One region of the Brevibacterium limosum genome, then DNA from elsewhere that is predicted to be linked to it. Evidence: predicted binding sites of a transcription regulator. Region 1 holds the regulator's gene; each other region holds the start of a gene.
What was found. Region 1 encodes HspR, which represses chaperone genes until heat shock. Its sites were predicted from a motif close to AAGTTGAGTCNNNNNGACTCAACTT; they were not measured.

Region 1 (2,267 bases):
CATCACAATGAGGATGCCTACCGACAGCAGGGTCGCACCTTTGCCCAGATACCCGACGACACCGGTGAATCCGACGAGGAAACGAGTGATCGCGCTGTGTGGCCGACGCAGCTCCTCTTTCCACTTCCGTCGCAGACCGTTGATGCAGAAGGCGATGCCGATGATCGCAATCACTGCGCCGACGGCCATGAGGACATACAGTCCACCCGGTGATTTCGCCACGGTCGTCGAGGCCTGTGAGCTCGTCTTGCCCGAGTCCGCTCCCCCTCCGAAGACGAACTGGGAGAAGGTCGCAGCAACCACCACATAGGCGACGGCAGAACCGACCATTGTGAAGAAATCGATCCACTGCCTCCGCCCCTGTTTCTCCTGCGGATCCCGGGTCCCCGCACCACGCAGCGATGCCGAGCCGAAGAACGCGTTGACCAGACACCACAACGCCATCAGTGCACAGCCGAGGAAGCAGATGATGATCAGCACCATGCCGAAGGGCTGCGAAGCGATCTGTCCGACGGCACCGACCTGATCGGCTTCTCCCCCGCCCTGACCGAGCCCGATCGTCACAGCGGTCGCACCGAGGATGGCGTGTACCAATCCGTTGGCAATGAAGCCGGCACGGGCCACCCGCTCGAACCAGCGGCTGTCCGCGACTTCTTGAGCCGCCGTATCAGCGCTGTCGGCGACCTGTCGAACCTTCTCTTTCTCGTTCACAGAGATCAGTGTCGCACAGCGCCTGCACTGATCCACGCCGCCATGCGACGGAAGCTCCGAGCATCTGCGCCGAGGCGGGGCGCGAACCCGATCAAAGGTTCGCGCCCCGCCTCGGCGCAGTTCTCAGTCTCGCGGTGTCTCTGTCCGGCTGCGGCCGGCTCAGCCGCGTCGGTACCGGTTGTACAGCACGAGTGCCCCGGGTTCGGGACGGCCCTGCGGACGACGCCCCCTGGAGATCGAGACGACGTCGCCGCCCATGGTGCCGGCTGCAAAGACACGCGCATCGCGTTCCTGCGCCGACCTGCGTGCCCGAACCTCGTCCTCGAGCTCCTCATTGCGCGACCTGAGCGCATCGACCTGATTCTGCAGGTCGATGATCTTCTTGATCCCGACGAGGTTGACTCCCTCGTCCTGCGACAGCTGCTGGATCAGGCGCAGCTTGGCGATGTCCTTGCCGGAGTAGCGCCGCCCCCGACCCGCAGTGCGTTCCGGAATGACGAGGCCCAGGCGGTCATACTGCCGCAGCGTCTGCGGGTGCATGCCCGCCAGATCCGCAGCCACCGAGATGACATACACCGCCGCACTCGATGAAATGTGCATTGTGATTCACCACCTCAACTGGCCTTGGCTTTGTCCAGCAAGCCGGCGCGTGGATCCTCACCTTCGGTGGCGGCCTTGAACGACTCGACCGCCTGCTTGGCTTCCTTGGACAGATTCTTCGGCGCCACGATCTCGACCGTCGCCAGCAGATCGCCGGTGCCTTTCTTCGATTTCACACCCTTGCCTCGCACGCGCAGGGTCCGCCCCGAAGGCGTGCCCGGTGCGACCTTGACCTTGACTGCCATTCCGCCCAGGGTCGGCACCTTGACCTCGGCGCCGAGGGCCGCCTCGTCGAAGCTGATCGGCAGATCCATCCGCAGGTTCTCACCGTCACGGGTGAACACAGGGTGTGGGCTCACATGCACGGTGAGGATCACGTCTCCGGCCTCACCGCCGTTGGGACTGGACTTGCCCTTGCCCGCAAGGCGGATCTTCTGTCCGTCCTTGACCCCCATCGGGGTGCGCACGGTCAGCGGCTTTCCGCCGGGCATGTTCAGCTTCACCGAGGCGCCGTCGATGGCCTCGGTGAACGACAGCGTCGTGCTCGACTTGATGTCGCCGCCCTTGACCGGAGGCTGGTAGCCGCCGTATCCGCCGCCACCGAAGCCTCCGCCGAATCCGCCGAGCAGATCTGCCAGGTCCGGGGGGACGTCTCCCCCGCCGCCGTAGGTCGTGCGGGTCCGCATCCGTCCGCCGCCTCCGAAGAGGTCGGAGAACACGTCCTCGAATCCGCCGCCGGCAGCACCGCCGGGTCCGCCGGAGCCGGCACTGAATCTGGCGCCGCCGCCCATCGCGCGGACCTGATCGTACTGAGCTCGAGATTCCTTGTCGGAGAGCACCTGGTGGGCCTGGCCGATCTCCTTGAATTTCTCCTCGGCCTTCTCATCACCGGGGTTGGCGTCCGGGTGATATTTGCGCGCGAGCTTGCGATAGGCTTTCTTGATCTCGGCATCGGA
Region 2 (2,267 bases), 1.5 Mb from region 1:
GTCGATGTCGACGCCGGGACCGCGCCCCAGCGACATCCGGGCACCGGCCTGGTCGATGAGGTCGATGGCCTTGTCCGGCAGGAACCGGTCGGTGATGTAGCGGTTCGACAGCTCCACGGCGGCCCGGACCGCCTCGGCGGTGTAGGTGACCTCGTGGAACTCTGCGTAGCGGTCCTTGAGTCCGTCGATGATCGTCACCGCGTCCTCGACGCTCGGCTCGCCCACGGTCACCGGCTGGAAGCGGCGTTCGAGAGCCGAATCCTTCTCGATGGTGCGGTACTCCTTGAGCGTGGTCGCGCCGATCATGTGCAGATCGCCGCGGGCCAGTCGCGGTTTGAGGATGTTTCCGGCATCCATCGAGTTCGCTTCGCCGTTGCCGCCGGCACCGACGAGGGTGTGGAGTTCATCGACGAAGACGATCATGTCTCCGTCGTCGGCGATCTCGTTCAGTGCTCCGGTCAGGCGCTCCTCGAAATCACCGCGGTAGCGGGTGCCCGCGAGCATTCCGGGCATATCGAGAGCGATGATGCGCTTGCCCTGCAGCTGCTTGGGCACCTCACCCGAGTGGATGGCCTGTGCGAGGCCTTCAGCGACCGCGGTCTTGCCGACGCCGGCTTCACCGAGGAGGACCGGGTTGTTCTTCGTCCGGCGAGCGAGGATCTCGATCGTCTGCTCGATCTCCTGCGAACGGCCGATGACGGGATCGAGCTTGCCTTCGGCGGCGAGTTCGGTGAGGTCGGTGCCGAACTTCTCCAACACGGATTCCTGACCGTCCTCACCCTCGGCGTCCTGACCGGGGTGCATGCCTCCGGCTTCGGCCGCCTCGGCACCGGCCTGCAGGGCTGCCTGCGTGACTCCCGCCTGCGCGAGGATCCGACCGGCGGGCATCTCCTGATTGAGCACGAAGGCGAAGAACATGTGCTCCGGATCGATGTAGGTCGACCCGAAGGCCCGCGCCACCTGATAGGCGTCGAGCAGAGCGCGCTGGGCCGAACCGGTCAGTGTGGGCGTGGAATCCGCCCCGGTGTCGGTACTGGCCGGAAGGCGCTCTTCGATCGCATGGGCGATGAGCTCGGGGTCCGCACCCGCCTGACGCACCGCGGAGATTCCGGGTTCGGAATCGACCATGGTGCGCAGGATATGGAGTGCGTCGACCTCAGACTGGCCGTGACGCCCTGCGAACTCCGCAGCCGCTTCGATGACTTCATGGCTGCGCTTGCTCAGCAGTCGGTTGATGTCGACGGAACGGCCTCTGCGGGCTCCGGTCTGTCCCTGGAGGAAACGAGCGAGGAACTCGTCGAACGAGTCTCCGCCCGAGCCTGCGGGTCCGAAGAATGTGGCCAAAGCTGACCTCCTCTTTCAAAGTTGAGCGTATACGACTCAATCAACAGGCTGAGGGTCGTTGTTATTCCCGAGGAGGCTGAGGCCGCCGTCACACGCAACGGCGGGCATGCGTGCGGTCAGCCCTTCGACGGCCACCCGTTGGGTTCGCAGCCCTGCAGACCCTTCGTCTGCTGCTGCATGAGTGGGGCGGTCTGGCCCGGGCCGGGGCAGGATTCGTGGCCGTGGCCGAGCGCGTGACCGACCTCGTGGTTGATGAGGTACTGCCTGTACTGGACGATGTCGTCGAATTCGTCCGTGGCAGAGACCCAGCGTTTGGCGTTGAGGATGACGTTGGGCCCGTTGCGGCACGAGAGCTTGCCCAGGGTACGCAGGGGCAGACACATCTCGTCGACGGTGTCGGGGCTGGCGATGGAGATCATCGTGTCCTGGCCCTCGTCGACGAGCTCGATGGAGACGGCGTCGATGTCCTGCCAGCCGCGCTCGTCCTGCAGGGTCTTGATGATGAAGTCCCCTGCCTGGTCGACGTCGATGGGCAGGTTGTCTTCGACGCGCAGTGCGACCTTGAAGGTTGTGCCGTCGTCACGGTTGGGCCCGGCCTCCTCTTTCGGCCGGTCCCATTTCCCGCCGCCGTGCGTGTCGATATCGGCTTCGCTGACTCCTGCCGCACCGGCGTCGTCGACGCTCGCGGTCTCGGTGGGCGTGGGCGACTCCGTCGGTTCGCCGCTCGGCTTGTCACCGGCTTCACCGCTCGGGTCAGACGATGCGACCTGTGTTTCGGCCGCATGCGGAGTCGGTCGGGTCTCGTCTTCGGCTGCGGGTGCGCAGGCGCTCAGCCCGATGAGCAGCCAGGCAGCGGCAAGGGAGGTCAGGGCGCGGAGGCGTGGGCGGGAGACGATGCGGGTTCGACTGAGCACGCCTGCGAG
Region 3 (2,267 bases), 170 kb from region 1:
GTCGGCGGGCTCATCGCCGTTGTCGTCGTCGCCGTGCGTTTCGTCTGGCTGCTGCTGGGCACTGTCATCGAACGCAAGAGACGCGAGGAGGATCCCGATGCGGCACCTCTGAGCATCCGCGATGCGACCCTGATGACCTGGGGCGGGATGCGCGGCCTGGCCACCGTCGCCCTGGCCCTGTCGATCCCGGCCGCCACGAGCTCCGGAGCCCCGTTCCCCGGCCGGTCCTATATCGTCGTCGCGGCCGCAGTGGTCCTGCTGGTCACTCTTGTGCTGGCCGGTCTGAGCTTCCCGACCATCGTCGGCATCCTCGGCATCGACGACGAAGCGGAGAAGGAGCACCAGGCGACGAGGGACATCGCTCTGCGCGCCTACAAGGCGGCGATGCGCGAGATCAAGAACGATGACAGCCTGCCCGACGACGTCATCGAACCGCTGCGGGCTCGATTCAGAGTCCTCCACGACCAGCTCAGCGGCACCACCGACGAGCAGGCGAGCTCGGAGCAGGTGATGGCGTTCAAGGAGCACCGCGAGCAGATGCTGCAGGTGCAGAAGAAGGCCATGCAGTCCGCTCGCGCCGAAGTGCTCAAGGCTCGTCGTGAGCGCGGCACCGACCCCGAGATCGCCGACCGGGTGCTCCACCGCTTCGACCTCCAGTCGGTCATCGCCCGGTAAGGGCGGAGCGCAGCTCCGGCACCACAGGCCCGGGTCGGCAGGGCGCGGTTCCGGGCGGGCCGGTCGCGGCCGGACGCGGACACGGTTCCGGGCGGGCCGCCTCGGCGATGCTCTTCCTCGAAATCCAAGGTTGAGCGGAATAGACTCAACTTTGTCGGTGTTGATCCTTTCGAGAGCTGAGATCAGCACAGATTTTCATGAAGGAGATGCGCATGGACGCACAGATGACAACGAAATCCCGGGAGGCGCTGCAGACTGCGGTCAACGACGTCGTCGCCCGGAAGAACAACCAGATCGAACCGGCCCACCTCGTCGCCGCCCTGCTCGGCCAGCCCGATTCGCTGGCCGCGACCCTGCTGACGAAGGTCGGCGCCGATCCGCAGACCGTGCTGCGGTCCATCGAATCCGTGATCGGCGGATTCCCGACCGTCAGCGGTTCCACCGTCAGCCAGCCGGGACTGTCCCGGGCCGGGCTGGAGATGATGAACCTCGCTCAGGAGGAGATGACCGCCCTCGGCGATCAGTTCGTCTCGACCGAGCACCTGCTGCTGGCCGCCGCGGCCGGCAAGGACGGCACCGGTGAGGCGCTGCGCTCGAACGGGGCGAACCGGGACGCGCTGCTCGCGGCGTTGCCCGAACTGCGTGCCGGCAAGAAGGTCACCTCGGAGAACCCCGAGGAGACGATGCAGTCGCTGGAGAAGTACGGCATCGACCTCACCGCCGTCGCCCGTGAGGGCAAACTCGACCCGGTGATCGGCCGCGACAAGGAGGTGCGCCGCGTCGTGCAGGTGCTCTCCCGCAGGACGAAGAACAACCCCGTCCTCATCGGTGAGCCCGGCGTCGGCAAGACCTCCGTCGTCGAGGGCCTGGCCCAGCGGATCGTGGCCGGAGACGTGCCCGAATCACTGCGCGACAAGACCCTCATCAGCCTCGACCTCTCCGCGATGGTCGCCGGTGCGAAGTACCGCGGCGAATTCGAGGAGCGGCTCAAGGCCGTACTCGAGGAGATCAAGAACGCCGACGGCCGGATCATCACCTTCATCGACGAGCTCCACACGATCGTCGGCGCCGGCTCCGGCGGGGACTCCTCGATGGACGCGGGCAATATGCTGAAGCCCATGCTCGCCCGCGGTGAGCTGCGCATGATCGGTGCCACGACCCTGGACGAGTACCGCGAGAACATCGAGAAGGATCCTGCCCTGGAGCGCCGGTTCCAGCAGGTGTTCGTCGGTGAGCCCAGCGTCGAGGACACGATCGCGATCCTGCGCGGACTCAGGGAACGCTACGAAGCCCACCACAAGGTCACCATCAACGACGGTGCCCTGGTCGCGGCGGCCACGATGTCGAACCGGTACATCACCGGTCGACAGCTGCCGGACAAGGCCATCGACCTCGTCGACGAGGCGGCTTCCCGCCTGCGGATGGAGATCGACTCGGCCCCGGTCGAGATCGATGAGCTCCGCCGTGCCGTGGACCGCCTGAAGATGGAGGACATGGCTCTGGCGAAGGAGACCGACTCCGCGTCGATCGAGCGTCTGAGCGCCCTGCGCGCCGATCTCGCCGACAAGGAGGAGGAGCTGCGCGGCCTCGAG

Region 2: a site for HspR is predicted at 1,363-1,387, ahead of GUY37_RS14445 (ATP-dependent Clp protease ATP-binding subunit). Genes of this name have one in related genera too.
Region 3: a site for HspR is predicted at 803-827, ahead of clpB (ATP-dependent chaperone ClpB). Genes of this name have one in related genera too.

Annotation. Positions count from the first base shown of each region.
Region 1 covers NZ_CP050154.1:468,018-470,284, reverse strand. The annotation lists gene GUY37_RS02030 (DUF1206 domain-containing protein) at 1-711, opposite strand, end outside; gene GUY37_RS02025 (heat shock protein transcriptional repressor HspR) at 871-1,311, opposite strand; gene GUY37_RS02020 (DnaJ C-terminal domain-containing protein) at 1,326-2,267, opposite strand, start outside.
Region 2 covers NZ_CP050154.1:3,178,997-3,181,263, forward strand. The annotation lists gene GUY37_RS14445 (ATP-dependent Clp protease ATP-binding subunit) at 1-1,344, opposite strand, end outside; gene GUY37_RS14450 (DUF3152 domain-containing protein) at 1,461-2,258, opposite strand.
Region 3 covers NZ_CP050154.1:302,981-305,247, reverse strand. The annotation lists gene GUY37_RS01340 (Na+/H+ antiporter) at 1-675, shown strand, start outside; gene clpB (ATP-dependent chaperone ClpB) at 888-2,267, shown strand, end outside.